Regions from separate parts of the Methyloversatilis sp. RAC08 genome, predicted to be linked through region 2. Evidence: riboswitches for the same ligand, from Rfam matches in the RefSeq annotation. Region 2 holds a riboswitch; the other holds the start of a gene.

Region 1 (15,315 bases), 1.6 Mb from region 2:
TCCGGTCCAGTTCGACCGCGCGCACATCGAAGGCATCACGAAACTGACCGCCGACGACATCCGCTACGCCGAAGAACTGGGCTATCGCATCAAGTTGCTGGGCATCACCAAGCGCAAGGCCGACGGCTTCGAACTGCGCGTGCACCCCACACTGATCCCGTCGAAGCGTCTGATCGCCAACGTCGAGGGCGTGATGAACGCCGTGCTGGTCAAGGGCGACGCCGTCGGCGCCACGCTTTACTACGGCCGCGGCGCCGGCGCCGAGCCGACAGCCAGCTCGGTCATCGCCGATCTGGTCGACGTGACCCGCCTGCATACGGCCGACCCGGAACATCGCGTGCCGCATCTTGCGTTCCGTGCCGATCAGCTGTCCGATACCCCCATCCTGCCGATCAGCGAAGTCGAAAGCGCCTACTACCTGCGCCTGCGCGTGCAGGACAGGCCGGGTGTGCTGGCCGACATCACGCGCATCCTGGCTGATCAGGAAATCAGCATCGACGCCATGCTGCAGAAAGAACCGTCGGAAGGCGAACAGCAAGCCAACATCATCATGCTGACCCACGTGACGCGCGAGAAAAAGGTCGATGCCGCCATCGCGCGCATCGAAGCACTCGACAGTACGGTGGGCAGCGTGACGCGTCTGCGTCTTGAAGAACTGAACGGCTGAGCCGGGAGGCCGGCGTTCAGCCGGCCTGCGCCGGTGCGGCATCCGGTTCGACGTTCAACGCTTCGCTTCTCGCATCGACCAGCGCCATCCGGTGATACAGCGCTGCCACCAGATCGGTGCGGTCAAGCAGCCCGACCAGGCGGTCAGCGCCATTGATCACCGGCACGGCAGTCTGACGACCAGCGGCCATCGCCTCGGCTGCCTTGCCCACACCGTCATGCTGGCGCAACACCAGCACGCCATCGCGCACGTCCCGCATCATCTGCCCGACGACCTCCGCCTTGTCGGAATGCATCTGCTGCGACCGTGCGAGCAGGTGGCGTACCGCATCGCCCATCGTGCGGTTCGCGTCAGGCGACACCTCGCGCAGGAAGTCTTCCAGCGACAGCAGACCGATCACGCGCCGGCTGCGATCGACCACCGGCAGGGTGTCGACACGCAGCGTACGCATCAATTGCCAGGCGTCGGCGAGCGGAGTGGCGAACTCCAGCGCCGGCGCGGCCCTGTCCGAACGCTCGATCAGGTCGCTGCAGCGCATTTGATGGACGCGCATGAAGGCATGTCTGAGCGTGCGTTCGTAAAGGTCGACGAGGTCGTCGTCACGCACGTCGAGAAAACCGTCGATTTCGCCCAGCGCTGCCTCGAGATCGCGATGCGCGATGACCGGCGGCGCCCGGTGCATCCGCTGCTGCGCGGCGGGCGGCGTGCCCTGCGGGTAGTGGCGGCCGGGAATCAGGTTATTCACCACCATGACCGCCACCATGATGGCAATCGTGTTCGCGGCGGTCGCCATCAGCGCCGGCTCGATCGCCGCGCCCTGGGCGGCGGCCATCGTCATGGTCAGCGCCATCGCACCGGCAGGCGGATGGATGCAGCGTGCCCAGGCGGTCAGCCAGATCGATGCAGCCAGTGCCACGGCCATCACCCACGGCCCGCTCGGCAGCCAGTAACCGCAGGCATAGCCGAGCGGCGCGGATATCAGCAGGCCGCCGATGACCGACCACGGCTGTGCCAGCGGACTGTGCGGCAGCGCGAACAGGATGACGGAGGTCGCGCCCAACGGCGCCAGAATGCGCTTCTCTTCCGTACCGAGCGGCAGCACGAACAGCACGCCCTCGAACAGCAACAGGCCGAACAAGCCGGCCAGCGTACTGCGCCAGCGCTCGGCGGGCGACAGCGGTGGGGCATCGGAAACCAGATGCCGGCGCAACAGTTCGGTCAGGCCGGTCATCAGCAAAAATCCGCTCGAAACACCGCAGTGTATCTGTTCGCCCCAAGTTGGTGCATTCATGCAGCCATAACCCGGAAGGGTGCGGGCAGGCCGGAAAGGCGCGCTGTGCTAGATTAATGCCCCTTGAACTGACGCCGTCGGGCGCACTGCGCCCGATCGCCTTCCGACCACGACTCCGATGCACGACGCGATGTATTACGTATCCACCCGCGGCCTCGCGCCGCAGAAGCGCTTCACCGACATCCTTCTGGGCGGTCTGATGGAAGATGGCGGTCTCGCCATGCCGGCGCAGTACCCGAAGTTCACGCCGGTTGAGCTCGGTTCGATGCGGGGCATGGATTACCGCCAGCTGGCCTTTGCGGTGCTGTCGCGCTTCGCCGACGACCTGCCGCCCGACGACCTGCGCACGCTGATCGAACGCACCTATCGGCCCGAGGTTTACTGCAACACCGTATCCGGCTCGGACGCGCGCGACATCACGCCGCTCCACACGCTGGAGCCGGACCTGCATCTGCTCGAACTGTCGAATGGCCCGACGCTGGCGTTCAAGGACATGGCGATGCAGTTGCTCGGCAACCTGTTCGAATATGCGCTGGCGAAAAACGGGGCAGAGCTGAACATTTTCGGTGCCACCTCGGGCGACACCGGTTCGAGCGCCGAATACGCAATGCGCGGCAAGCGCGGCATCCGCGTGTTCATGCTGAGTCCGCACGGCAAGATGAGTCGCTTCCAGAGCGCCCAGATGTTCAGCCTGCAGGACCCGAACATCTTCAACATCGCGGTGCGCGGCGTGTTCGACGACTGCCAGGACATGGTGAAGGCGGTATCGAATGACCTTGATTTCAAGGCGAAGTACCGCATCGGCACCGTCAATTCGATCAACTGGGCGCGCGTATCGGCTCAGGTTGTCTATTATTTCAAGGGATACTTCGCCGCGACGACGCGCGATGACCAGCAGGTCAGCTTCACCGTGCCATCAGGCAACTTCGGCAATGTGTGCGCCGGTCACATCGCCCGCATGATGGGCCTGCCGATCCGTCATCTGGTGGTGGCCACGAATGAAAACGACGTGCTCGACGAGTTTTTCCGTACCGGCGTCTATCGGCCGCGCGGCAATGCGGAAACGCTGCACACCACGAGCCCGTCGATGGATATTTCCAAGGCAAGCAATTTCGAACGCTTCATCTTCGACCTGACCGGTCGCGACACCGAGCAGGTGAGGGCGATGTGGGGTGAAGTGGACCGCGGCCGCCCGTTCGATCTGTCGGGTAGCGCGCTGTTCGGCAAGGTCGCGTCCGAATATGGCTTCCAGTCCGGCGCCAGCAATCATGCCCATCGCCTGGCCACGATGCGGCTTGCACACGAGCGCTGGGGCCGCGCCATCGACACGCACACCGCCGACGGCTTGAAGGTCGCGCTGGAGCGGCGTGAAGCCGGTGTGCCCATGGTGGTGCTCGAAACCGCACTGCCGGCAAAGTTTTCGGAAACCGTGGTCGAGGCGCTGGGCTGCGAGCCGGTGCGACCGCACGGCATGGAACACCTCGAATCGCTGCCGCAACGCTTCGAGGTGATGGGTACCGACGTGGCCGCCATGAAGGCCTTCATTGCCCGCAATGCTGCATGAGCCGCAGGCGGGCGGCGTCAGCGTGAGCTGAATCGGGGATCAAGTCCGGCCCGCACGCTGCCGTATACACAGACATCGAACCATATGCGCACCGCGGTGCGTCACGGAGAACATGTCATGGGTGAGCCGGTGAATTCATCGCTTGAGGCACTGCAGCGGCTGTCAGCGGAACTTGAATCGGGCGACATCGTCTTCCCGACCAGCATCGACGTGTCGCTGCGCATCCGGCAGGCGCTTGAAAACCCCGACATCAACGTCAATGAGGTGTGCAGGCTGGTGGGCGCCGAGCCGGTGCTCAGTGCAAAGGCGCTGCGCCTCGCCAATTCGGTCGCCTACAACCGCAGCGGCAACGAAATCACCGACGTCCGCACTGCGGTGACACGCGTTGGTACCGAGCCGATCCGCATGCTCACGATGTCGCTCATCGTCCGCCAGATGGTCGATGCGCGCGCCGACGAACGTCTGCGCGTGATGACACACGATCTGTGGCGGCACACCATCCACGTTTCGGCACTGAGTTACGTGATCGCGCGCCGCCTTTCGCGGCTCAACGCCGATACGGCCATGTTCGCCGGTCTGGTGCATGAGATCGGCCAGTTCTACCTGCTGGCCCGCGCATCGGCCTTTCCTGCGCTGCTGCAGCGCGAAGCCGAACTGGGTGGGCTGATGTTCAGTTTCAGCCAGAGTGTCGGCCGCGCCGTGCTCGAATCGCTCAAGGTACCGGAACAGATCATCGCCGCCGTCGATACACCGTCGTTCGAGGGTGCCGTCGTACCACCCCGTTCGCTGGGTGATGTGCTGTTCCTTGCGGAGAGCATGGCGGCCTTCCCGAACCCGTTCACCACGCTGTCGCCGGAAGAGGATGTTCTGCTTGCCGATGCGGCGACCTCTGAGATCGACAACGAAACGCTGGAGGCGGTGGTCGCGGAATCCAAGGAAGAGATCGATTCCATCATCGCCACACTGCAGATATGAAGGCCTAAAGTCTTTAGCAGCGCAGTCGTTAAATGATGTGACGACATATTGAAGCTGAACCAGGGCAAACCCACCGAAAGGTGGCGACGCAAAGTTTCCGGTCTACCGGGTGCCCAGCGCCCCACGACAGCGGGGCCGCCGCGAAGCTGCACTCCGCCTCGCGTCCGGACCTGACTTTGCGCCCCGTTTCAGCCTTTATCGACCGCCATGCGCGGCCGCAAAGGTGAATCATGAGCGCTGTACCCCTGCCGAAACAGACTGCCGTACCGCCCGAACGAGGGCGGGTGATCAGCGACTGCCGGGATTTCACGATCCGGCGCCTGCGTGATTCGCTGCGCGGCATGCTCGAAAAAATCGAAGAAGATCTGGTCGCGCGCGCCGAGGCGGAGCTCGACCGTGACCAGCGCAACCTCTACATGTTCACCTGCGGCAAGGCGCGCCAGCAGTGGGCCGGCATCGAACAGACCTTCATCGACCACCTGACCCGCTATTTCGACGCGCGTGTACGTGGCGAGCCGATCGAATCATCACGATCTGCAGTACCGACGTCGCTGGACGAACTCAGCCTGGTGGGCGAAGACGATCTGACGCAGGATCTGGCCGTTCACGAACTGACCCGCAAGCTGAAGGAACATTGCGACGAGGAACTGTTCGGCGTCGAACAGCGTCTGGGCTCGCTGCTCGGCAAGACGGATCCGACCGATCAGGACAACCCGCTGGGTACCGAAGGCGTCGCCAAGGCGCTGCGGGCGGCCTGCGAAGAAGTCGATGCCAGCGTACAGATGCGCCTGGTGCTCCTGCAGTCGCTCGAATCGCAGATTTCACGCGAACTTTCAAAGCTTTACCAGGACCTGAACGTAAGGCTGCAGCGGCAGAACGTGCTGCCGGGCCTGCGTCGCGGTTTTCGCCGCCACGCCGGTTCGCGCTCCGCCGTTGCGGGCGTGCCGCATGGGCAGGGCGTCAGCGCAGCCGGTGATCAGGCAGGCATGGCCAGCAGCGGTTTTGCACCGTCCGCCGGCGGACAGGGCGGCTTTCCTGCAATCGGCGGCGCGCACGAAGCGGGCCTCACCGCATCGATGCCCGGTTTCGGCATGTCGTCGGTCGATGGCGGCTTCGGCGAACAGGCTGCGTTTGGCGCCGCCGCGGAGGCAGACGGCGACATCTACGCCATGCTGTCGCAACTGGTCCAGGGCCAGATGGCAGCGCAGGGCATCGCGCTGCCGTCAATCGGCGCTGCCGGAGCGAATCCGGCCGGGCTTGCGTCACCCTTCGTGTTCGAGGCGCTCAGCGCGCTGCAGTCCGACGCCGACCTTTCGGTGCCGGCGGCTGCGTCCTACAACCTCGGGATTCCGCCCAATCTGCTGCGCAATTTCCGCACCTCCGAGTTGGGCCGCCACCTCGGACAGTTCGATGCGATTACGGTCGACATCGTCGCCATGCTGTTCGACCTCATCTTCGACGACGCCGATATCGCCGATCCGATCAAGGCGCTGGTCGGCCGGCTGCAGATTCCGCTGGTCAAGGTGGCCATGCTGGATCGCAGCTTCTTCTCCAGCAAGGCACATCCGGCGCGCCGACTGCTCGACCTGATTTCCAATTCGATGATGCGCTGGGGGCGCGACGTCGGTCACGAAGACCCCCTTTACATCAAGCTGGCTGAAATCGTTGACCGCATTCTGCGCGATTTCGATCGCGATCTGAGCCTGTTCGAGGCCTGCAGCGAAGACCTGCGCGCCTTCGTCATCGAGCTCGAGGCAGACGAGACGCAACGTGCCGAAGCAGCAGCACTGATCGCCAGCGCGCGCGAGCAGGAACGGCTGCGCCGTGAAGATGCGCGGCGCGCCGCTGACGACGAAATCGACGACCGGCTGCGCAAGCCGCTGCCCGGTGTGGTGCAAAGTCTGCTCGATGGCGTATGGCGCCGACTGCTGCGCAAGCATGTCGATACCGGTCCGGACGCGGCGGTCGATTACCAGCAGGCACTCGCCACAATCGACGAACTGATCTGGAGCGTGCAGGCCAAGGCCGACGCGGATGAGCGCCGCACTCTGGTGGTTGCGCTGCCCGGCTTGCTGCGCCGTCTCAACCAGGGCTTCGACCTGGCTGGTGCGCATCCGGCCGACAAGCTGATGCTGCTCAACGGCCTGTTCGACCTGCACGCGCAGTGGCTCAAACCCGGTGCGGCGACAGCCCCCCCGGCGGTCGAACAGTGGGTGCCGGAGGCTTATTCCGCGAATGACGATGTGCCGGCGCCTGAAGTGGTCAGCGAGCATGTCGAACAGGATGGACTGGAGCTCAATGACATTTCGTTGAATCTGCCGTCACCGCTCGACATCCAGGAGCAGGACCGCGTATTCGAACTCAAGCGCGGCGACTGGATCGAGTTCCGCCAGGCCGATGGCAGTTTCGTGCGCATGCGCCTGAACTGGGTCAGCCCGCAACGCGGCATCTACCTGTTCACCAATCCCGGTTCGACGCGGGCGACCTCGATCGCACCCGACGCGCTCGCACTGCAACTGGCCAACGGCGAGGCACGCGTGGTCAACAGTGAGCCAATGTTCGACCGGGCGGTCAGTCAGGCGCTCGGCCAGCAACGCGTGCGCTGAGGCTCCAGCCAGTTCGGCAAGGTCGAACATCGGCGGCGCGCTGCACGGTCGAAATACGTCTGCGGATGTTCGGGGGCGCAGGCTGCTCCCGAGGATCGCCGCGTCGCTGCCTGCCATCAAGGACTGGTAAGCTCTCAGGCAATCTGGACCGACGGAGTGTTCGATGCTGATAGACCGCCACGGATCATCGCTGCTGCTGATCGACATGCAGGAGCGGCTGCTGCCCGCGATGGATGACGCCGGACGCCTGCTCGACAATGTCGTGTGGATGGTGCGCATCGCGCAGCGCCTGTCGGTGCCGGTTTCGATCTGCGAGCAGAATCCGAAAGGTCTGGGCGCGACGGTGCAGGCGCTGCGCGATCTGGTACCGGCGCAGGCCATTGTGCCCAAGATGCATTTTTCCTGCGTCACCGAAGGCTGCCTGGAGACCGTAGCCGGACTGCAGCGGCCGCAGGTCGTGATCTGCGGTACCGAAGCGCACATCTGCGTATTGCAGAGCGCACTCGACCTGCAGTCCAGCGGCAAGCAGGTGTTCGTCGTCGCCGATTGCATCGCGTCACGCGACCCGTCCAACCGCCTGATCGCACTCGACCGCATGCGTCAGCAGGGTGTGATCGTGGTGTCGCGCGAAATGGTGGCGTTCGAATGGCTGGGCGCGGCAGGTTCGGACGAATTCCGCGAAATCAGCCGGACCTTCCTGCGATAGCCGCCAGGGTCGCGTGGCCGCACAGCGCCATGCTCTGTTCCAGCTCGTCGCGCAACAGCCGGATGACGTGCGCGACGCCGAGCGCACCGTTGCCGGCCAGCCCCCAGATGCACGGGCGGCCGATCAGCACCGCCCGTGCGCCGGCGGCCAGTGCGCGGTGCACATCACTGCCGCTGTCGATGCCGCTGTCCAGCAACACCGGCACACCCGGCCCTACGGCCGACACGATGGTCGGCAGCAGTGACAGGCTGGCCGGAGCGCCGGCCAGCACGCGCCCGCCGTGGTTGGATACGACGAGCCCGTCGCAGCCCCGTTGAACCGCTTGCATGGCATCGTCCGGGTGCAGCACGCCCTTGAGCAGCAGGGGTAGTTTCGTTCGGTCGCGCAGCCAGGCCAGGTCGTCCCAGGTCGGCGCCTGCGCCATCCAGCCGTCGAACACCTGACTCTGGCCGTCGCCGATGGCGACCGGGCGGGCGGGTGCATCGAGATTGACCGCACCGACCTGCGCCGGCAGCGCCAGTGCCGTCTGCTTGACCGGCGCGTCGACCGTGAACATCACTGCGCGGATGCCGGCAGCGATCGCACGATCAAGCAGCCGGTGCGTCGCCTCGCGGCTGCCCTGCCAGTAAAGCTGGAACCACGGCGCGCGCTCGGCAGCACGGACGATGGCATCGAACGGCTGGCTGGCCAGCGAGCTGATGACCATCTGCCCGTCCTGTGCATTCGCCGCCATCGCGCTCGCCTGCTCGCCATCCGGGTGATACAGGCGCTGATAGGCGAGCGGGGCGAGCAGCATGGGGTGTGCGAGCCACTCGCCGAACAGTTCGACGCGGGTATGGCCGCCGCGCACGTCGGTCAGCGGGCGCGGCATCAGTGGCGCGGCGTCGAAGGCTGCGCGGTTCGCACGCCCGCACGGCGTGTCGCGGCCGTCGTCGAGGTAGTGCCACAGCTCTGGGTGCAGGCGCGCGCGCGCCAGTTCTCGGTAGTCGGCGATGCAACGCGGCGCGGGCATGTTCACGTTCAGGTGTCGCCCCAGCGGCGCAGCAGGTTGTGATACACGCCGGTCAGCCTGACCATGGAGGGTGTTTCGCCCAACTGCTGGCGCAGGGTCAGCAATTCCATGTCGAGATCGAACAGCAGGCGTCGCTGTTCGGCGTCGCGCACCAGGCTCTGGATGAACATGAAGCAGCCGATGCGCTCACCGCGCGTCACCGGCTGCACCTGATGCACCGACGACGACGGATAGAGGACCAGACTGCCGGCCGGCAGCTTCACTTCGTGCCGGCCGTAGGTATCCTCGATGACCAGTTCGCCACCGTCATATTCAGCCGGGTCGGACAGGAACAACGTGGCCGACACGTCGGCACGCACATAGCCATTGCCGTCAGGCAGCGCGCGCATCGAATTGTCGATGTGCGCGCCGTAGCGGTCGGCGCCGTCGGCATAGCGATTGAAGCAGGGCGGCACGATGCGGTGCGGCAGCGCCGCCGTGAAGAACAGCGGCGAGCGGTTCAGTGCCGCCAGCACGATGCGCCGCAACTCCGGCAGCAGCGGCGCATCTTCGGCGATCTGCTGGTTGTTCTTGACGGTGACCGCCTGCGTACCGGCCGTCAGCGCGCCACTCGACCACTCGGCGCGGGAGAGCAGGGCGCGCACCAAGGCGACTTCGTCGCCCTGCAGCAGGTCATCTATCGTCAGGAGCATGAGCCGTGCGGGTCAGAAGGCATAGATCGCCGACAGCACGGCCGAACGGCCTGCCCCCGGAATGCTCTGGCCGCTCTGCACCTCGAACAGGTACTTTTCGTCCATCAGGTTGTACACGTTGAGCCGAAGCTTCATATCCTTGCTCACCTGGTAAAGCGCCACCGCATCGAACAGCCAGTAGTCATCAACAACGACAACAAGGTCGGTGCTGGCGCTGCTGGCGATGATGGTGTTTCGCGAATCGACATACTGCACGCCGCCACCGACGCTCAGGTCATTGGTCAGCTGGTAGGTCGCCCACGCATTGAAGGTGTGGCGCGGCGTGTTGTCAAGCGCCTGCCCGAGCTGCACCGGATCGTTCGATTTCTTCACCTCGCTGTCCTGGAAGGTATAGCCGGCGAACAGGTTCAGACGCGGGGTGACACGGCCGGTGGCCGACAGCTCGATCCCCTGAACCTCCTGCACGCCATTTAGAACGGTCGCGACATCTGCGGGTCCCCGCGTACGACCGTTGAAGCGTTCGGTCCGGAAAAGCGCACCGTGGATCAGCAGCGATTCGCCTAGCGCGTTCCACTTCGCGCCGACTTCATAGCTGCGCGTGCGCTCCGGCTTCAGGTTGAAATCGGCCGGGCTGACCGGCAGATTATTGTTGCCTCCAGCCAGCTGCACGATTTCGGCCCGGCCTGACGGATCGAAGGAACTGCCATAGCCGGCGTACAGGCTCAGCGTCGGGACGGGACGGAAGATGAGGCCGACATTGCCCGACACCTCGGTATCGGTGCGCGACAGATCCTGACTGTATCCCGGTACGCGGCCGTCGTTCAACGCCCGCACCTTGGTCTTCACGCGGTCCCAGCGCAGCCCGGCATTGATGTCCCATTGCGGCGTCAACGTGATGATGTCGGATACATACAGCGCCGTGGTTTCCAGATCGAGCTGCGCGCGCGTGCCGTTGTAGGCAATGGGCGTCGCCGCGCGCAACTGCGGGTTCAGCAGGTTGGTCGCCGGACCGTTGGCATCCAGACGGCGCTTGTTCTCGCTGTCTTCGCGCGCCAGTTCCAGGCCGGTCACGAGGTGATGGCGGATGGCGCCGGTCATGAACTTGAAGGTCAGGTCGGTCTGGTTGATCAGCAGCTCATTGTCCTGATCACGCGGCTTCTGGTTGCCGACCACCAGCGTATTCGCGTTGATGGTCGTCAGGCCACCGGGCGAAAAGCGCGGCGACGAGAAGATCGAATCGTTGCTCGTGTGCCCGTAGCGCAACTGGTTGCGGATGCTGACCTTATCGTTGAAGTCGTGCTCGAACTTGAAGGTGGCCTGATGGGTTTCCAGGTCCTGGTAGTCGGTGCTGTGACCGTAGTAATTCGAGTAGTTGACCGGCGCCACCTTGCCGCCAAACCCGGAATTGCGCAGGCTCGTATTGCGTGCATTCGGCAGGCCCGAATCCGGCCGGTTGTCCTGCCGCATATACATATAGCTCAGCGTGAAGCGGGTGGGCGTGCCAAGGCCGAAGGCGATCGACGGCGCGATGCCGAAGCGCTTGTTCTCGACGTCGTCGCGACCGGGCTGGTCGTTCTGGTGCGACATCAGGTTCAGCCGGAAAGCACCACGGATGCTTTCGAGCGGCTGATTGATGTCGGCGGTGATGCGATACAGGCTGTCGGTGCCGAAGCCGGCCTCGATTTCGCGCTTCTGCTTCAGCGAAGGCGCCTTCGACACCTGATTGATCGTGCCGCCGGACGAACCGCGACCGGCAAATGCCGACGCCGGGCCCTTGGTCACCTCGATGGTTTCGACGTTGAATGGATCGCGGAAGAACACGCCAGTGTCGCGCACACCGTCGACCAGAATGTCGTCGCGCGCCGAAAAGCCGCGGATCTTGAGCTGGTCACCAGACGGCGGATTGCCTTCGCCGGCCTGAAAGCTGATGCCGGTCACGTTGCGCAGCGCATCACGCAGGGTTTTCGTGCCCTGGATTTCCAGCATGTCTTCGGTCAGCACCTGCACCGTCTGCGGAATGTCCTGAATCGCCTGCGGCCGCTTCGGCGACGACAGCACTTCGGCCTTGTAGGGCGGGGGAGCCTGGCCCTCGACGCTCACTTCCGGCAGCACCTTGCTTTTCGGCGTTGCGTCGGCGGCCTGCGCAGCAAAGCTTAAGCCGCCCGCCATCAGCGCCGCGCCCAGCGGCAGCAGGGTACGGCCCCGCAGATCGAGTGCCGCCCCTGCCTTTACCTGACTTGCGCTGTCTCGGGAGGATGTGATGTCTTGCGATCGCTTTTTCATGCGTGCTCCTTGCGGGGGTTGATGCCGTGTGTGGCCCGGATAATTTGCGCGCGAATAGTAACCGAAATGTAAATGATTCTCACAATGCTTTTACATTTCATCATTAGAGCAATGGCAGCAGACACCTGTGCGTGGCCGCGCTGGTGAGTGTCAGGCAGAAATCAGGGAGGGAAAGCAGCTGCCCGATCGGGCAGCCACTGCAGGGCCGGTCAGGCCGGAAGGGCGCCGGCTGGCATGCCTTCTAGAGGTAGAGCACCGCGGGGAAGACGGTCACGGCAAGCACGAACACCAGCCATTCGATGTTGTTGCGGGCCAGAAAGCCGGTGAAGTGCAGAATGAGAACAGTGATCGCAACGATGTAATACAGGATGAACCACATCAGCCCGGGTCTCCGCAGGTGTCTGTCGCGTGTGTCGGACGCTCAGCGCTCGACATGGCGAAGGGAAAGGTCGATCGCACGAACGTTCTTGGTCAGCACGCCGATCGATATGCGGTCCACACCGGTTTCCGCAATGGCACGCACCCGGTCCAGATCCACTCCGCCGGATGCTTCGAGTTCTGCCCGGTCGTCATTGATCGCCACCGCCTCGCGCATCTGGTCGATGCTCATGTTGTCCAGCAGCACCATGGTGGCGCCGGCATCCAGCGCCTCGCGCAGCTGCGCCAGCGTTTCCACCTCGATCTGGATGAAGGCATTGGACGGTGCGATGCCGCGTGCCCGCGCCAGTACCGGGCGGATGCCGCCGGCCGCCATGATGTGGTTTTCCTTGATCAGGATGCCGTCGTACAGACCCATGCGATGGTTCAGCCCGCCACCGATGCGCACCGCGTACTTCTGCGCCAGTCGCAGGCCGGGCAGGGTCTTGCGCGTATCGACGATGCGCGCCGACGTACCGCCTATCGCGTCCACGAAACGACGCGTCATCGTGGCCGTGGCCGACAGCAGCTGCACGAAATTCAGCGCAGCACGTTCGGCGGTCAGCAGCGCACGGGTTTCGGACAGGATTTCGCACAGCTTCTGATCCGGTGCGACCCATTCGCCTTCCGGCACATGCCAGGCAACCGTCGCTTTCGGATCGAGCGCGCGCAGACAGGCTTCGAACCAGTCGCGGCCGCACAGCACCGCTTCTTCACGCGCCGTCACCAGCCCCTGCGCCGCACGCCCGGGCGGAATCAGGCGCGCCGTGAGGTCGCCGGTGCCGACATCCTCGGCGAGCGCCTGCGACACATTGCGCTGGATTTCGATGGACAGCTGTTCATTTTCCCGCATGTCAGTGACCGGTAGATCGAAGCGGCGGATTCTAGCATCGCGCCCGCGCGCGCCATGCGGCGGCAGTCACACCGGACACGCTCAGCGTCGGTGCGCCAGCCAGGCACTCAATAATCCGCTGGTCACGATGATGGCGGCGCCGCCGATCGCACTGGCACCCGGCAGGTCGCCGAACACCAGCCAGCCCATCAGCGTCGCCCAGACCAGCTGCACATAGATGAGCGGGCTCAGCGTCGATGCCGGCGCGAACGCCATCGCGCGGATCAGCAGGAAATGGCCGGCCATGCCGGACACGCCGAGCGACAGCACGAGCAGGGTGTCCTGCCAGCCTGGCATTTCACTGTGGGCAGCCGCCGGCAGCGCAACGGAGGAGATCCCGGCGCCGATCAGCGCGGTGTAGAACAAGGTGGTCAGCGGCCGCTCGGTCGGCGCAAGCGTGCGCGTCGCCAGCTGGTACAGCGCATACAGCAGCGAGCCGGCCAGCAGCATGAGCACCGGCACCAGCGGCAGGTCGCCGTCCGGGCGGGCGATCAGCAGCACGCCGGAAAAGCCGAACAGTGCGAGCAGCCAGTGTGCGCCGGTCACGCGCTCGCCCAGCACCGGACCGGCCAGCAGCGTGACGATAAGCGGCGTGATGAAGAACAGCGACGTGCCTTCCGCCATCGGAATCGTGCGCAGGCCGCCCATGATCAGGAAGGACACGCCGGCCAGCAGTGCCGCGCGCACGATCTGCAGCCGCCAGCGCGCGGTGACCACGATGTCGCGACCCATGCGCGGGTACAGCACGGCGCCCAGCACGATGGCGGGCACCAGGTAGCGCGCCCAGACCAGTACGCCGACCGGATAGCGCTGCGACAGGTATTTGCCGGTCGTATCCAGTACGGCGAAGCAGAACAGGGCCGCCAGCATCAGCATCACGCCGATCAGCGGCTGCGAGCGCTCAGAGCGGGATATGGCTGACTTCCTGCAGATCGGTGCCGGCAATCAGCGCATTGAAGGCGGCGCGTGCCGATTCGATCACCTCGCCGGCGGTCAGGCCGTTCGGTCCCTTGCCGAGTGCGACCAGGCGGTCGCCGGCCAGACCGTGCAGATGCACGCCGCCGATCAGCGCCAGATTGGCCGGCCAGCCCTGCGCCAGCAGGCCGGCGATCAGCCCGGTCAGCACATCGCCCATGCCGGCCGACGCCATGCCCGGATTACCGGTGGTGTTGATGAACCAGCGTCCGTCGGCCAGCGCGATCACGCTGCCGCAGCCCTTGAGCACGGTGGCGGCGTGGTAGCGGCGCGCGATGGCGCAGGCCGAGGCGATGCGGTCTTCCTGCACCTGCGGCGTCGTGCTGCCGAGCAGGCGCGCCGCTTCTGTCGGGTGCGGCGTGAGCAGTGTCGGCGCGCTGCGGTCATGCACCGCCTGCGCCAGATCCGGATGTTGCGACAGCAGATTCAGCGCGTCGGCGTCGAGCACCAGCGTGGCGGTGGTGGCAATCGCCTCGCGCATCAGTTCGAGCGCCGCCGGGCTCTGCCCCAGGCCCGGACCGATGGCGACACAGGTCGCCAGATCGCCGGTCAGGATTTCACCTGGCGAGCGGATCATCAGTTCAGGCTGCTCCGGGTCGAGCGGCAATGCAGCATGGTCGAGCATGCCGACATAGACGCGCCCGGCGCCGACCTTCAACGCAGCACGCCCGGCCAGCAGCGCCGCGCCGGCCATGCCGCGCGCGCCGCCGATCAGCACCGCATTGCCGTTGGTGCCCTTGTGACTGTTGCGTGCGCGCGGCCGCAGCAGATGGTCGAACAGCGCGCGGCCGACCTGCCATCCGGACGGCCGCTCGACCAGCGCGCAGTCAAGTCCGAGATCGTGCAGCGACAGCTCGCCGCAGTGGTCTGGCCCGTCCAGCGTCAGCAGGCCGGGTTTCAGCGCAATCATCGTCGCCGTGTGCGATGCACGGATGGCGCGACCCAGCACGCGGCCGGTATCGGCATTCAATCCGCTCGGCACGTCGATGGCCAGCACCGGGCAGTTCATGTCATTGACGGCATCGATCCAGGTCGCGTGCTCGCCTTCGACCGGTCGGGTCAGGCCGATGCCGTACAGCGCATCGACCACCAGCGAGTATTCACCCTGCGGCAGACGCGGCAGCGTGACGCCGCCGATGGCGCGCCAGGACGCCCAGGCCGATACGGCGTCGGTGGCTTGCGCATGTTCGTCTCCGATGTAGGCCACGACCACGTCGAACCCGGTCTGGCGCAGC
Region 2 (15,315 bases):
CAGCGAGAGGAAGATTGCTCGACAGGCTTTCTACACGGCGCTGTCGCGCGAAGAGGCATCGCTGCTGGCGGATTTCAAGGCGCGCGCCGCGGCGGCGGCGACGCAGGATGACATGTGGGCGGTCTACCGGTTTCTGGCCGAGCGGGACGGCTACATGGGCAGGAAGTATGAATTCCGTTACTCGGAACTGATTTCCCTGTTTGTGCTGCTGCGCGCAGAGGGCTGGCTGGACGAAGCCGATCTGGCGGGTCTGCGCGATGACAAGCTCACGATGATCCGCGAGGGGTGCGCGCGCTGGCAGCGTCATTTCGAGTGCGGCGACTGATCGCCGCGCCAAGCGGCGATCAGGCGCACGTCATCAGGTCTTTTCAGAGTCCAGCCAAACCTCGAGCCCCTGTGCGTTGAGTTCGATGTCCAGCCCCCATACGGCCATCGCCTCGTCACGCGTGAGCGGGCTGCCGTGGGCGCGCAGTTCGTCCATCAGATAGGCGGACAGCGCGGCCAGCAGCGCCTGCTTGCGGCCGTCACCGGCACTGGCGGCCGCCCTGGCGATCGCCACGTGGGCGTCGATGCGCGACAGCAGCGCGCGGCCCAGCGTCGGTACGCCGGTCACCTTGCCGTAGTGGGTCAGGAACATCGCCTCCGGCTGCCGCGACAGCAAACGCTCGACCGACGCGCGCATCGCGACCGGATCGAACTGAACCGGCGACGTGGTCGGGAAGATGAAGGCGCGGCCATCGACCGTGCATTCCGGGTAGGCCAGGCCGAAGGTGTCGCCCGTAAACCAGCCCTGCGAGCGCGCGTCCCAGATGCAGTGATGGTGCTTCGCGTGGCCCGGCGTGTCGATGAATTCGAGCGTGCGGCCGTTGAAGTCGAGCACGTAACCGTCATGCGTTTCGATCACGCGCGCCGCGTCGACCGGCAGGATGTCGCCATACATGTCGGCCATCGCCTGCGCGCCATAGACGTCCGTGGCACCCGTAATCAGTTTCGACGGATCGATCATGTGGCGCGCGCCGCGCGGATGCACCACCAGCTGCGCATTCGGAAAGGCGCGCATCGCTGCACCGGCGCCGCTGGCGTGGTCCAGATGCACGTGGGTCAGAATGACGTAGCGCAGCTTGTCGGCGGCGATGCCCTTGTGTGCCAGTGCGGCCAGCACATTGGGCAGCGAATGGCCGGTGCCGCAGTCGACCAGCGCCGCTTCGTCACCGGCGCGCAGCAGGTGGATGGATGCCATGCCGTGGCGGAGCAGTGCAGCGTCGATGGCGGATATGTCGTGCTCGTAATCGATCATTCATTCACCTCGCCGGCTTTCGCCTGTTCGGCCTGCATCAATTCATGGAAGCGCTGATCAAACTCGAGGCGCATCTGCCGGCGCACCTTGGCGGCGGTCTGGCGCCGCCGCTGGTCCGGCGTGGCCGGTGTCAGTTGCGGCACGCGGCACGGGCGGCGCGCCTCGTCCATCGCCACCATGGTCAGGTAGCAGGTGTTGGTGTGACGCGTCGTGTGTTCGCGGATGTTTTCCGTCATCACCTTGACGCCGACTTCCATCGACGTCGTACCGGTGAAGTTGACCGACGCGAGGAAGGTGACCAGTTCGCCGACGTGGATCGGGCTGCGGAAGATGACCTGATCGACCGACAGTGTCACCACATAGGTCTGCGCAAAGCGCGCGGCGCAGGCGTAGGCCACCTGATCGAGCAACTTGAGCAGCGATCCACCGTGCACATTGCCGGAGAAGTTCGCCATGTCGGGCGTCATCAGCACCGTCATCGTCAGTTCGTGTTTCGGAAGTTCGGTCATCGTGGAAGGGCGCCGGCCGCGCGGCCGGTGAGTCGTGAGGTGGAAGGAATCGCCGCCGGGGAGGGCGGCTGCGGATCAGCGATCCTGTTCGATGCGCCAGCCGGGCTGACGGTAGTCGCGCACATTGCCATACGGAGCCGTGGGATACACGCTGGTGCCGTAGGCATCTTCCTCGATGCGCACACCCGGTCGCGAATAGTCGCGAATCTGCGTGCCACGCAGAGTCGGATAGATGTGGGTCGCGCGGCTGCGCGCATTCGGCCGGATCAGGTCGCGCGGATGCTGGCCTATCATGCCGCCCGGTCCGGCACCACCGATACCGGCGCCCTGACCGTAGGGGTCGCCGCCGATCGGCGTGACGGGCACGTGGCCCATGCCGCCGGCCAGCGCGGCGGACGACGTCAGCAGCGCCGACACGGCGCACAGGGTGGTCAGTTTCATGAAGGTCTCCCGGAGGGGGGGCGACGCCACAGATCCGCTGCAGCGTCGCCAAACACTTCTGAAGTCTAGTGGAACATGCGCCGCGCGCTCATTACAAGCGCGCGCGTCGTGTGCGGTCTTGCCTGCGCGCCGCAGAGGTTGTGGACGGCGCGCGACAGCCAGCGCACGACATGGCGCGCGGATGTGGAATGATGCTGAGCATGAACAGTTCAGGCCACAACCCCTTCGAGCCGGCGCCGCAGCCGGTCGCCCTGCCGGACGTGACGGCACCCGAATCGCGCGGCCTGCCGGCCGGCCGCGGCCTTGAATGGCTGCGTCAGGGCTGGCAGTGTTTCCTGGCCGCGCCCGGCCTGTGGATCGTCATCACCGTCATCTGGACGGTCGTGCTGGTGGCGCTCAATGTGGTGCCGCTGTTCGGCACCATCGCAGCAACGCTGCTGGCGATGGTGACGCTGGGCGGCATCATGCAGGGTTGCCAGGCGCTGTCGCGCGGCGAACCGCTCGCGCTGTCGCATCTTTGGGCCGGCTTCGGCGAACGGGTCAATCCGCTGCTCGCGCTGGGCGGCTGGTATCTGGGTGCGATGGTGGCGGTCACCCTGTTCGTGCTGCTGATGTCGGCCATCGTCGCCGGGCTGGCCGGGCTCGCTGCATTCGCTGCGCTGCTGGTCGTATCGGCCGCGACCTCGCTGCTGCTGGTGATTGCGGTGATGCTGATGGCGCCCGTGCTGATGGCCGTGTGGTTCGCACCCGCGCTGGTGATGTTCCATCGCATGACCGCCATCGAGGCGATGCGCGTCAGCTTCTACGCCTGTCTGCGCAATGCACCGGCCTTTCTGGTGTTCGCGCTGATCTACATCGTGCTGGTCGTGCTGGCGTCGATTCCGGCCATGCTGGGCTGGCTGGTGCTGCTGCCGGTCACCTTCGGCGCGATCTACGCCAGCTATCGCGACGTGTTCCGCCACGACTGAGGCGCCGTTCAGGACTGTCGCACCGCCCGCCTGCCACACCCGTAGGTTGGGGTGAGCGCAGCGATGCCCAACGCCACCGCCTCTACTCCACGCCCCCTTTCACTGCCTTGAACCGTTCCAGCGTCGCCTCGCGCGCCGCCGCGTGGTCCACCACCGGCGCCGGGTAGTCGCGCCCGATCACGCAGCCGGCCATCTGCTGTTCCAGCGCCGTCGCCAGCCAGGGCGCGTGGATGCGTTTCCGGTCGAACTTCGCGAGTTCCGGGCAGTAGCGGCGGATGAACTGGCCATCGGCGTCGAATTTCTCCGACTGGGTGACCGGGTTGAAGATGCGGAACCATGGCTGGGCGTCGCAGCCGGTCGACGCGGCCCACTGCCAGCCGCCGTTGTTGGCCGCCAGATCGAAGTCGTTCAGCGTGCGCGCGAACCAGTGCTCGCCGCGCCGCCAGGAAATGCCCAGATCCTTGGTCAGGAAGGACGCGCTGACCATGCGCAGCCGGTTGTGCATGTAGCCGGTCTGCGCCAGCTGGCGCTGCGCCGCATCGACCAGCGGATAACCGGTGCGGCCTTCACACCACGCGGCGAAGCGCGCCTCGTCGTCCACCCAGCGCACGGCGTCGAATTCGGGCCGGAAGCTGCCGTTGAGCACGTGCGGGTTGTGCCACAGGATCTGGAAATAGAAATCGCGCCAGATCAGTTCGTTCAGCCAGCCTTCGGCACCGGCGCCACCGCGCGCATGCGCTTCACGCGCCAGCCGGCGCACCGATATCGTGCCGAAGCGCAGATGCACCGACAGATAGCTCGGTCCCTTGGTCGCCGGAAAGTCGCGCGTCTGCTTGTAGCGGTCGATGCGGTCGAGAAATTCGTCGAACAGCGTTTCGGCGCCGGATGCCCCGGTAGGCAGTTTCAGCGTTGCCAGATTGGTCGGCTCGAACCCCATGTCCGCCGGCGACGGAATGGCGGCTGCCGGCTGCACGGCGAATGCGGCTGCGTAACGGCGTACCGGATAGGCCTGAAGCTGATACGGCGTGAGCTTCTTCAGCCAGGCGTTCCTGTACGGCGTGAATACCGAGAACGGCTTGTGCGCCAGCGTCAGCACCTCGTCGCATTCGAAGATGACCTGATCCTTGTACTGCTCGAAACCGATGCCATGGCGCGCCAGTTCGGCGCCGACTTCGGCGTCGCGTTGCTGTGCCACCGGTTCGTAGTCGCGGTTGCAGACCACGGTGTCCACACCCAGCTCGCGCGCCAGCGCGGGCACCAGGTCGCGCGCGCGGCCGTGGCGCACGATGAGGCCGCCACCGAGGTCGCGCAGGGCCGCGTCCAGCTCGACGATGGCGGCATGGATGAATTCCACCCGCCGATCGGCGCGCCAGCCTTCACGCAGCAGTTCGTCCAGTATTTCGGTGTCGAACACGAATGTGCACCACACCGGCCCGCCTTCGCGCAGCGCGTGGTACAGCGCCGCGTGGTCATCCACGCGCAGGTCGCGACGGAACCACACCAGCCGAGACGAACTCTTTGCCACACCCACCTCCAGGATCCGATCGCGTTTTCGAGTCCCGAGAGTCGCACAGGTTCTGCGACAAACGCACAACACGGATAAAATCCCGCCATGCACGCGCACGCATCGACTTCCACGGTGAATCTCACCGGTCACTTCCTGATCGCCATGCCCGCCATGGCGGACAAGAATTTCGCCCGCACGCTCACGCTGGTGTGCGAACACAATGATCAGGGCGCGCTCGGTGTCATCGTCAACCGGCCGATCGACATGTCGCTAGAAGACCTGTTCGAGCGCATCGAGCTCACGCTCGAATCACCACGCTTCCAGGGCCAGCCGGTCTATTTCGGCGGCCCGGTGCAGACCGACCGCGGTTTCGTGCTGCACCGCCCGGTCGGCGAATGGCAATCCACGATCGACGTCGGCAACGGCCTCGGCCTGACCTCTTCGCGCGACGTGCTGCAGGCGCTGGGCAGCGAGATCGAGCCGGACGACGTGCTGGTCACGCTCGGCTATGCCGGCTGGCAGGCGGGCCAGATCGAATGGGAAATGGCGCAGAACGCCTGGCTCACCGTGCCTGCCGACAGCGGCATCATCTTCGACCTGCCGCCGGAAGAACGTCTGGTCGCCGCGATGCAGCTGCTCGGCGTCGATTTCGCGTCGCTGTCCGACGTGGCCGGGCATGCCTGAACCGGGTGGTCTTCCTGCGCGCGGTACCGTGCTGGCGTTCGATTTCGGCGAAAAACGCATCGGCGTCGCAGTCGGTGAGTGCGAACTGCGCAGCGCCAGCCCGCTTCTCACGTTTGAAGCCGAAACCAATGACGCCCGCTGGTCGGCGGTCGGCCGACTGCTCGATGAATGGAAGCCGGTCACACTGGTGGTCGGTCTGCCCTTGTCGCCCGACGGCGTACCGCACGACATGACCGCGCGCGCAGAACGCTTCGCGCGCCAGCTCGAAGGGCGCTACCGCCTGCCGGTGGTGCTGCAGGACGAGCGCTACACCTCGGCCGAAGCCGACAGCCAGTTGCGCGACGAAGGTGGCCTGCGCGACTGGCGCGACCGCAAGCAGAAACTGGACGCACACGCGGCCCAGCTCATCCTCAAGGACTATTTCGATGTCACTGCCTGACGCAGAACACCTGCTGGTCGTACTGGCCGACCAGATACGCCCGCAGGTCACCGACGACACGGCGCTGGTCGGCCTGCACACCGGCGGTGTGTGGCTGGCGCAACGACTGCACGCACTGCTCGGCCTGGCCCATCCGATCGGCTCGCTCGACGTGAGCTTTTACCGCGACGACTACGCCAAGCGCGGGCTGGCGCGCGATACCCGCTCGTCGGCGCTGCCGTTCGAGGTGGAAGGCCGCCACCTGATACTGGTCGACGATGTGCTGCACACCGGCCGCACGGTGCGCGCCGCGCTGAACGAACTGTTCGACTATGGCCGTCCGCTGCGGGTCGAACTGGCCGTGCTGGTCGATCGCGGCGGCCGCGAACTGCCGGTGGCGCCGACCTACTGCGCCGCGACACTCAACCTGCCGCCCGGGCAACGCGTGAAACTGGCGCAGGACGGCAACACCCTCTCGCTGCGACTGACCGGGAGCTGACCATGGCGCGCAACCCGCAACTGAACCGGCACGGCGAACTGCAGCACCTGCTGACCACCGAAGGCCTGCCGCGCGACGTCATCACGCGCATCCTCGACACCGCCGAGCCGTTCACCGTGGTGGCTGAACGCGAGGTGAAGAAACTGCCGCTGCTGCGCGGAAAGAGCGTGTTCAACCTGTTCTTCGAAAACAGCACGCGCACCCGCACCACCTTCGAAATTGCCGCCAAGCGCCTGTCGGCCGACGTGATCAACCTGAACATCGCGACCAGTTCGACCAACAAGGGCGAAACCCTGCTCGACACGGTGGACAACCTCGCCGCGATGCAGGCCGACATGTTCGTCGTGCGCCATGCCTCCAGCGGCGCGCCCTACCTGATCGCGCAGCACCTCGAAGCGACCGGCCGCGACCACATCCACGTGATCAATGCCGGTGACGGGCGGCACGCGCATCCGACGCAGGGCCTGCTCGACATGTACACCATCCGCCACTACAAGCGCGACTTCACGCAGTTGTCGGTGGCCGTCGTCGGCGACATCCTGCATTCGCGCGTGGCGCGCAGCCAGATCCACGCGCTGACCACGCTGGGTGTGCCCGACCTGCGCGCCATCGCGCCGAAGACGCTGCTGCCGGCCGACATCGACCGGCTCGGCTGTCGTGTCTTCCACGACATGGCCGAAGGCCTGCGCGGCGTCGACGTCGTGATGATGCTGCGGCTGCAGAACGAACGCATGCAGGGCTCGCTGCTGCCCAGCCCGCAGGAATACTTCAAGTTCTTCGGCCTGACGCAGGAAAAGCTGGCGCTGGCCAAGCCGGACGCCATCGTGCTGCACCCGGGGCCGATGAACCGTGGCGTCGAAATCGATTCGGCGGTGGCCGACGGCAAGCAGGCCGTCATCCTGCCGCAGGTCACCTTCGGCATTGCGGTGCGGATGGCGGTCATGGCGATGCTGGCGGGGGGCAATGCATGAAAATCCATATCAAGGGCGGTCACCTGATCGACCCGGCGCAGGACATCGATGCGCCGACCGACCTTTACATCGCCGCCGGCAAGGTGGTGGCGCTGGGCGACGCACCGGACGGCTTCCACGCCAACCGCGTCCTCGACGCAACCGGGCGCATCGTCGCGCCGGGCCTGATCGACCTGTGCGCGCGGCTGCGCGAGCCGGGGCTGGAGTATCGCGCCACGCTGGAATCGGAAATGGCCGCCGCGGTCGCCGGTGGCATCACCAGTCTGGCCTGCCCGCCGGACACCGACCCGGTGCTCGACGAGCCGGGACTGGTCGAAATGCTGAAGCACCGCGCACGCATGCTCAACCTCGCGCACGTGTATCCGCACGGCGCGCTGACCATGGGCCTGAAGGGTCAGCGGCTGACCGAAATGGGCGAATTGTTCGACGCCGGCTGCATCGCGTTCAGCCAGGCGAACGTGCCGGTGGCCGACACGCAGGTGCTGTTCCGCGCCATGCAGTACGCCGCTACCTTCGGTTACACCGTGTGGCTGCAGCCGACCGACCTGCACCTGTCGTCCGACGGCGTGGCGCATGAAGGCGAAGTGGCCGCGCGGCTCGGCCTGACCGGCATACCGATACTCGCTGAAACGCTGGCCATCGGCCAGATGCTGCAACTGGCCCGCGCCACCGGCTGCCGCCTGCATCTGGCGCGCATTTCAAGCCGCGCCGGGCTGATGCTGATCGATCAGGCGCGGCTCGACGGGCTGAAGGTGAGCTGTGACGTCGCCATCCACTCGCTGCACCTGTGCGATGTCGACATCGGCTACTTCGATCCGCAGTGCCGCACCATTCCACCGTTGCGCGCGCAGTTCGACCGCGAGGCACTGCGCGCCGCGCTGGCCGACGGCCGCATCGACGCGCTGTGTTCCGACCACACGCCGGTCGATGACGACGCCAAGCAGGTGCCGTTCGCCGAAGCCGAACCCGGTACCACCGGGCTGGAACTGCTGCTGCCGCTCACGCTGTCATGGGCGCGCGAAATGCAGCTGCCGCTGCGGCTGGCACTCGCCCGCATCACGTCGGACGCGGCACGCGTGCTCGGGCTGGACGCCGGACACCTGCGCATCGGCAGCGCGGCCGACATATGCATCTTCGACGCCGATGCGCCGGTCATGATCAGCCGTGCGACGCTGCGCAGTCAGGGCCGCAACACGCCCTTCATCGGCCGGGAACTGCTGGGCAAGGTGTGCGCGACGCTGGTGTCGGGTCAGGTGGTGTACGAGACGCCCGCGAACGACAGGGCCGCCAGGTAGAGGCGGCCACGCGCCTCCCGAAGTGCATGATCGAAGGCCTGTTGTTGGGCATCGCTGCGCTCACCCCAACCTACTTGCTGCCCCGTAGGTTGGGGTGAGCGCAGCGATGCCCGGCGAGCCGCCGCGGCACGTCGACCGTAGGTTGGGGTGAGCGCAGCGATGCCCAACACATCCCGCTGTGCCCCCGCCCCGGTGGAATGCCGCCGGTCTTCGCCCGCGTCACATGACCAGTGCGAAGATCTGCCGCGACGCCGCATCGATCAGGTAGAGCACGATCTGCAGCAGCAGGATGAGCACCAGCGGCGACAGGTCGACGTTGGCGATCGGTGGCATGACGCGCTGGATCGGCTGCAGGAAGGGCCGAGTCAGCGCGCCCAGGATGCTGCCCAGCGGATTGCCGGGCGACACCCAGCTCAGCACGGCGGAGATCAGCAGCGCGATGATCAGGAACCACACCGACAGACGCGCCACTTCGAACAGCCCGCGCAGGAAAACCAGCGGAATCAGGTTGTCTGCGCCGAGGCCGCCTTGCAGTGTGGCCGCCAGCAACAGCAGCGCGACCTGCAGCAGCCAGGCCACGACGAAGGTCGCCATGTCGAGCCCGAACACCGCCGGAATCACCTTGCGCGCCGGCAGCACGGCCCAGTCTGTCGTCTGGATGACGAACTGGCCCAGCTGGTTGCGGAAACTGACACGCGCCCACTGCATGTAGAAACGGGCGAGCAGCAATGTGGTGACGAAGCCGGCGACGGCATTCAGGACGAGCAGGATCAGGTCGGTCAGCATGGATTCGTGTTGAGGTGATTCAGCAAGGAAGGATGATGGGGCGGCGCTCGGCGCCTATTGCGCACCCAGCTGGTCACCCAGCTCGGCGCCGCGTGCTGCTGCAGCCGCGAGTGCGCGCACGATCGAGTCCGCCACACCGTCGGCAGACATCGACTTAAGCGCCGCCTCGGTCGTACCGCCCTTCGACGTGACGCGTTCGCGCAGCGTGCCGGGCGACTCCGGGCTTTGCGCCGCCAGCGCGGAGGCGCCGGTGAAGGTGGCGACCGCGAGGCGGTGCGCCTGATCGGCGCTCAGGCCGAGCGCCTCGCCGCCGCGCACCATGGCTTCGATGAAGTGGAATACGTAGGCCGGACCGCTGCCCGACAGCGCGGTCACGGCGTCGATCAGGCGTTCTTCTTCCACCCACACCGTGCTGCCTACGGCGGCCAGCACCTGCTCCGCCTGCGCGCGTTCGCTGTCGCTGACGGCTGCGTCGGCGTACAGGCCGGTCACGCCCTGGCCGATCAACGCCGGCGTATTCGGCATCGCGCGCACGATGCGCGGGTAGCCGCCGAGCCAGCGCGACAGGTCGGCCGCGCGCAGGCCGGCCGCGATGCTCAGTACGGTCTGGTGGTCGAGCCCGGGCGCGAGTCCGGCGCACACCTCACGCATCTGCTGCGGCTTGACCGCCAGCACGATCAGGTCGCAACGCAGCGCGGCCGCGTCCGCCGCTTCGATCGCCCGCACACTGAAGTCGTGTGCCAGTCGGGCGCGCGCCTCGGCCTGCGGTTCGACCACGCAGATACCCGCCGCGTCGCCGCCGCGTCGGACCCAGCCGCCGATCAGCGCACTGGCCATATTGCCGCCGCCGATGAAAGTGATCTGCATGCCCACCCCGTCAAAGGTCACGGCCCGCAAAAAGCGGGCCGAAGAACAATATGGTAACCGCAGCGGGCGGATGGGCGGAACGACCTTTGCCGCCCGCCGGGCGGATCAGCGCAGCGTGAAGTTGCGACCCGGCTGCGCAGCCTTCACGGCAGTCACCGACAGATAGGGTGGGTTCGCTGCGGCTGAGGGCAGGATGATGCCGCTCCAGCCGTTCGGTACGGTACAGGCATAGCTGCCATTCGCGGCGCTTGCACCGCAATTTGCACCGTTGCTGCCGAGCATGACGAGTTTCGCGACCGGTTTTCCGGCGCGCGTCACCGTCCCGCTGATCTGTACTGTGGTACTGATGAAATTCAATCCGTTCTGCGTCGTCTTCACCGCGGTCAGCGTGCGCGAGGTCGGCGTGACAGCCCCGGCCGGCATGTTGGGCGCCACCGTACCGCTCCAGTCCCATGGAACCGTACAGCGATAGGTGCCGCCGGAATCGGTCGCGCTGCACGAGACGCCATTGCTGGCAATGACTGCAGTATTGGGTAGCGGCTTGCCTGCTCGACTGATGGTGCCGCTGATGGTCTGTCCGGGCAGCACGAAGTTGCGGCCGGTCTGCGCCGCGCTGATCTTGCTGAAACTGAAGTTGCCCGGCGTTGCACGGCCGGCCGGCACGTTCGGGGTGATGACGCCGCTCCAGTTCTGCGGCACCACGCAGGCCCAGGCGCCGGTGCTGCCGCTGGGCGTGCAGTTGCCACCGTTGCTGGCGCTCAGCGCGACACCGGCCACCGGCTTGCCGACGCTGGAAATCGTGCCCGATATCTGGAAGGTACCGGCCACCATGGCGGGACTGAAGGCGGCGATTGCACTGCGATTGTTGTTCAGTGCCAGCGTGTTGTGCGCACTGGTTGCCGTACCGACCGGTGCACCGCAGGCAAAGCTGCCGCCGCAGTTCTTCTGGTCAGGGTTGGAAAAGCGCCCGATCACCGGCGAGATGTAGCTCATGACGGAGCCAAAGCTGCCGCTGCGTCCGAAGCCGAAGGCGTAGTCGTGGCTGCCCTTGCCGCCGCCCTGCCGCGCGACGGTATCGCGGTCGTGCATCAGGCCCATGTTGTGGCCGAGCTCGTGCGTGAAGGTGTAATCGGTGCAGTAGTAGCTGGTACCCGCTACATCACGGCCGTCGCTGACCACCGAATAGCCGTAGGCGGCGTAGGCCGAAACCGGTGCGCCGTTATAGCCGCCGACATAGCCGACACCGCAATTGCCGCCTTGTGCGTTCATGTTGAAGGGGCGCACCAGGGTTACCAGATCGGCACCCAACTTCTTGCGCAGCGCCGGTACGCCGGCGAAGTTTCCGGTACCGCGCGCCAGCGCGGTCAGTGCGTTCGAGTTGGACGTGGTATCTGGCTCGCCGACCAGCTCGCTGCCGACCAGACGGACGCGCATGGCAACGCCGCTGTCGATGTAAGCCTGATTCGACAGCGCGACCAACTGCGCGATGCGGGTCGCCCACAGGCTGCCGTTGCGTGTCTTGAAGCCGGCCGTGTACAGCACCAGCACATCCACCGTGGTGGCGCTGGCCGACGTTTGGGTTGTCGGGGTGGTGGCGCTGCCGGCGGTCGTGGTGCTGCTGGCTGCCGCGGCGGTCGGCCCGTCCCCGGCAGCGCCTTCGGCCTCCATCGGGCCACCGGCAATGACTTCACCCACCGCATCGGCGTGGTCCGGCTCCAGTTGCGACAGACCGGAGCGCTGCGGATCGACCAGCCATTGCGAACCGCCATCGCTGACCAGCAGGATTTCGCCGGACGGCGTCAGGATGTTGCCGACGCTGCCGTTCGGACCCGATGTAATGATGACGCGGAACTCCTGGCCGTAATCCTTGAGGTGACCGACCCACGTCGTGCTGTCGGTATCGCCCGGTTCGGTGCGGTCATAGGCCACGCGATAGTCGCCGTGGTCCGGAATCGACAAGGCCATGTCGGCGCCGGGCTCGAGCGCCGACATGGCGACCAGATCGACCGTGACCGGGTGGGCTACGTCGGCCGGCTTTCGCGGTTCCGGTTCGTCGGCGCCGCGCCTGGTGTCGCGCGCTTCATCGAGGACGGCGACAGACGGGGCGAACATCGCCGGCAGGCTTTCGACGGTCACCGGATCGGCCTGCGCCGCAAGGTCAGCACCGACCAGCTGTCTCCCGTCCACATGACCCAGCACATAGCCGCCATCCGGCGTGCGGATGACGCCCGAGGCGAGCGCGCCATCAAGGCGCAGACGAACCGGAAACTGCCGGCCGGCCGCAAGATGGCCGATCCACTGCACGCCATCCGGCTGGTCGATCGTCGAATCGAATACCACGTCGAGCCTTGCACCGTCGGGCAGTGCAAAGCGTAGTGAGTCGCCGCTGCGCGCAGCGCGCAGTCGCGCGAGGTCAATGCGAACCGGCCACATGCCGCCTTCCGACACGGCATCGGCAACGGCATCCAGCACAGGCGCTTGCGTGAGGACTGCAGGCGTCGCCGCGCAGGCAGACCACGACGAAAGCGCGAGGGCGCATGCCAGAACAAGGCGCGACGGCGCCGTGCGAGCGAGGCGGAAAGAGGATCTTGCGGGCAGATGACGATTAACCATGGCGGACACACTCCAGACCGGTGACAGGGTGTTACCGGTGCGGCCCGCGCGTGCCCGCCACGTCACGGGACGGAGCGGATGATGACTGGCGGTCCCGCTGTCATCCCGTGCGAGCACGGATTAGACCGGTAACTTTGCGTACCCGGCTTTCGCGCGGGCTTGCCTTTTTCAGATTCAGCATTGTTTTCGGCCTGCCGGAAGGCGTCTTGACCGGAACTTCGACAACAACTGTGTCGTCGCACAATCGGCCGCGCGCACCAGCGGTTGAACGGGTCCGACAACCCGGCAGAAGAGCATTTGTTTGCTGATACGATTGAAAGATGCCTCAGAAATCCCGCCAATCCCGCCCTTCCGGTTCCGAAGCCGCCTCTGACGCAAGCCCCGAAACGACGCACCTCACGCCGGTGACGGCGCAGCTGTGCTTCACGCTGTATTCGTCATCGCTGACGATGACCAAGGCCTTCAAGCCGCTGCTCAACGAGATCGGCCTGACTTACCCGCAATACTTGGTGTTGCTTGCACTCGGGGACGCCGGCCGGGCGCTGACCGTGTCGGCGCTGGGCGAACAGCTGTTTCTCGATTCCGGCACGCTGACACCGTTGCTCAAGCGCATGGAATCGGCAGGGCTGCTCAACCGCTGCCGGTCGACGGTCGACGAACGCCACGTCGAACTGAGTCTGACCGAAGCCGGCCAGGACACGTGCCGGCGCGCCCGGGCGGTTCCGGTGGCGCTCGGCCCGGCCACCGGCTGCTCGGCGCGCGAACTGTCCGAACTTGTATCCGCATTGCAGGGCGTGCGTTCTGCGCTGACGCGCCACCTCGATGCGGTGGCCGGCGACTGAACACGACAGCAGTGGCAGGAATGAAAAGGGGCCGCTTTCGCGGCCCCTTTTCAAGTACATCGGGTTGGCTCAGCCGCGCCGGACACGCCGCGCCGCGACACCGGTCAGCGCCAGTCCGGCCAGCAGCAGTGCGTACGACGACGGCTCGGGCACGGCGAGCACCGCCACACCGCGCATCTGCGACGGGCTGAACGGCAGGTTGGGATCGAAGTCCTGTTGCGCGCGGATCACTTCCACCACACCACTGCCATCGAGCGTCATGCTGAGGATGCGACCGGCGCCCAGCGTGGAGTTGCCGGCCGGCGTTGTGAACAGCGCCTGCAGCGCCGACACGTAAATCGTGTCGTCGGTGACGTCGATGCCATTGAGGAAGCCCAGCCCGCTGGCCAGCGTCGTGAGGTCGCTGCCGTCGAGGTTGCTGCGCTTCACGAAGCCATCGGTCGTCGTCAGGTAGATGTGGCTGGCAGTGACTTCGAAGTCATACGAGGTCAGGCCGGTCAGCAGCGTCTGCACGTTCGAGCCGTCGAGGTTCGAGCGCATCAGGCGGTTCGACGTGCCGACCTGACTCCAGAAAACGCTGTCCGCGGTCACGTCGATGGCGAACGGCGATGTCAGGCCGCTCTTGAATACGTCGGCGGGCGGGAATTGCAACGATGGGTCGAGCGTCAGGATGTCGCCCGAATTCTGCCGCGTCACGTACAGCAGACCGCCCTGAAGATCGATGTCGTAGGCGCCGGAAATGTTGTAGGACTTCAGATCCGAACCGTCAGGCAGCGAAGACACGACGCGATTCAGCTGCTGGTCCGGCCACCAGATGCGTCCGCCGACGAACTCGACGCCATTCGGCCCCTTGACGCGGGTTGGATCGGTCACCAGCGCGCTGGACATGCCGCCGGGTACGGTTGCCGTGTTGATCGAACCGACCGTGGCGAATGTCGGCGTGAAGCGCTGAAACGTTTCCGACCACACCAGCTGGTCGGCCGCCACGGAGGCAAAGCTGCTGCAGGACAGCGCAAGCGCGAGGAACTGACGACCCCGTTTTTTCATTTTTGGTGATCTCCGAGTCTGAATGGCGACAAATGTTTTCGCCCGGAGACGCCGGTAGCAAGCGGCATTCCTTCGTGCAGGAAGAGTTGAGTCGCAAGGGCTTGGCCGGCCCTGACGATCCGGTGGGCCACTGCTTCGACCAACGCAGCGGCTCAGGAATCTCTATTTTCGAGAACGGGTTATCGCGTTACTGTATGTATTGAAAATTCCATCGGCGTATGTCATATGGGGCTGGCGTCGAGCGGTGTCTGCTGTGGTCAATGAATTCGCGAGCGCCGAACTGTCTTGATGAACGCGTTGTGTAAAAAAAGCCGACATATCGTCAGCGCAGTGCAAGTCGCGGCGACATGTCCGATCGACAGGATTACGGCGGCTTCTCGCCGACTGGATCGCGGCCGCCGCTCCCACAGCAGGCTCCCACAGGAACAGCCCCCGCAAGGACCGCCGCCGCGCGCCTCACACCTTTCTGTACACCTCGGCACCCTGCTTGACGAACTCGATCGACTTCGTCTCCATGCCCTGCTTGAGCGCGGCCTCGTTGGTGAGGCCCTGGGCGGCGGCGTAGTCGCGT

Evidence for each region. A riboswitch is a leader RNA that binds a small molecule or an ion and turns the genes downstream of it on or off. The one in region 2 is predicted to bind cyclic di-GMP.
Region 1: it holds a riboswitch for cyclic di-GMP, as region 2 does, so the genes downstream of both, BSY238_RS00050 (DUF1631 family protein) here and BSY238_RS10955 (reprolysin-like metallopeptidase) in region 2, are expected to answer to the same signal.

Annotation. Positions count from the first base shown of each region.
Region 1 covers NZ_CP016448.1:1,473-16,787, reverse strand. The annotation lists gene BSY238_RS00070 (homoserine dehydrogenase) at 1-667, shown strand, start outside; gene BSY238_RS00065 (HPP family protein) at 684-1,958, opposite strand; gene thrC (threonine synthase) at 2,077-3,522, shown strand; gene BSY238_RS00055 (HDOD domain-containing protein) at 3,640-4,497, shown strand; cyclic di-GMP riboswitch class I at 4,551-4,640, shown strand; gene BSY238_RS00050 (DUF1631 family protein) at 4,728-7,103, shown strand; gene BSY238_RS00045 (hydrolase) at 7,267-7,809, shown strand; gene BSY238_RS00040 (alpha-hydroxy acid oxidase) at 7,787-8,821, opposite strand; gene BSY238_RS00035 (Fe2+-dependent dioxygenase) at 8,830-9,513, opposite strand; gene BSY238_RS00030 (TonB-dependent receptor) at 9,526-11,796, opposite strand; gene BSY238_RS18480 (hypothetical protein) at 12,038-12,175, opposite strand; gene nadC (carboxylating nicotinate-nucleotide diphosphorylase) at 12,218-13,066, opposite strand; gene BSY238_RS00020 (DMT family transporter) at 13,148-13,981, opposite strand; gene BSY238_RS00015 (bifunctional ADP-dependent NAD(P)H-hydrate dehydratase/NAD(P)H-hydrate epimerase) at 14,007-15,315, opposite strand, start outside.
Region 2 covers NZ_CP016448.1:2,359,480-2,374,794, forward strand. The annotation lists gene BSY238_RS10890 (hypothetical protein) at 1-325, shown strand, start outside; gene BSY238_RS10895 (MBL fold metallo-hydrolase) at 359-1,297, opposite strand; gene BSY238_RS10900 (acyl-CoA thioesterase) at 1,294-1,806, opposite strand; gene BSY238_RS10905 (hypothetical protein) at 1,882-2,247, opposite strand; gene BSY238_RS18400 (BPSS1780 family membrane protein) at 2,448-3,215, shown strand; gene BSY238_RS10915 (cryptochrome/photolyase family protein) at 3,298-4,740, opposite strand; gene BSY238_RS10920 (YqgE/AlgH family protein) at 4,828-5,406, shown strand; gene ruvX (Holliday junction resolvase RuvX) at 5,399-5,845, shown strand; gene pyrR (bifunctional pyr operon transcriptional regulator/uracil phosphoribosyltransferase PyrR) at 5,832-6,323, shown strand; gene BSY238_RS10935 (aspartate carbamoyltransferase catalytic subunit) at 6,326-7,294, shown strand; gene BSY238_RS10940 (dihydroorotase) at 7,291-8,589, shown strand; gene BSY238_RS10945 (YggT family protein) at 8,809-9,375, opposite strand; gene proC (pyrroline-5-carboxylate reductase) at 9,430-10,242, opposite strand; gene BSY238_RS10955 (reprolysin-like metallopeptidase) at 10,348-12,714, opposite strand; cyclic di-GMP riboswitch class I at 12,940-13,029, opposite strand; gene BSY238_RS18985 (MarR family winged helix-turn-helix transcriptional regulator) at 13,176-13,697, shown strand; gene BSY238_RS10965 (PEP-CTERM sorting domain-containing protein) at 13,767-14,744, opposite strand; gene thiC (phosphomethylpyrimidine synthase ThiC) at 15,201-15,315, opposite strand, start outside.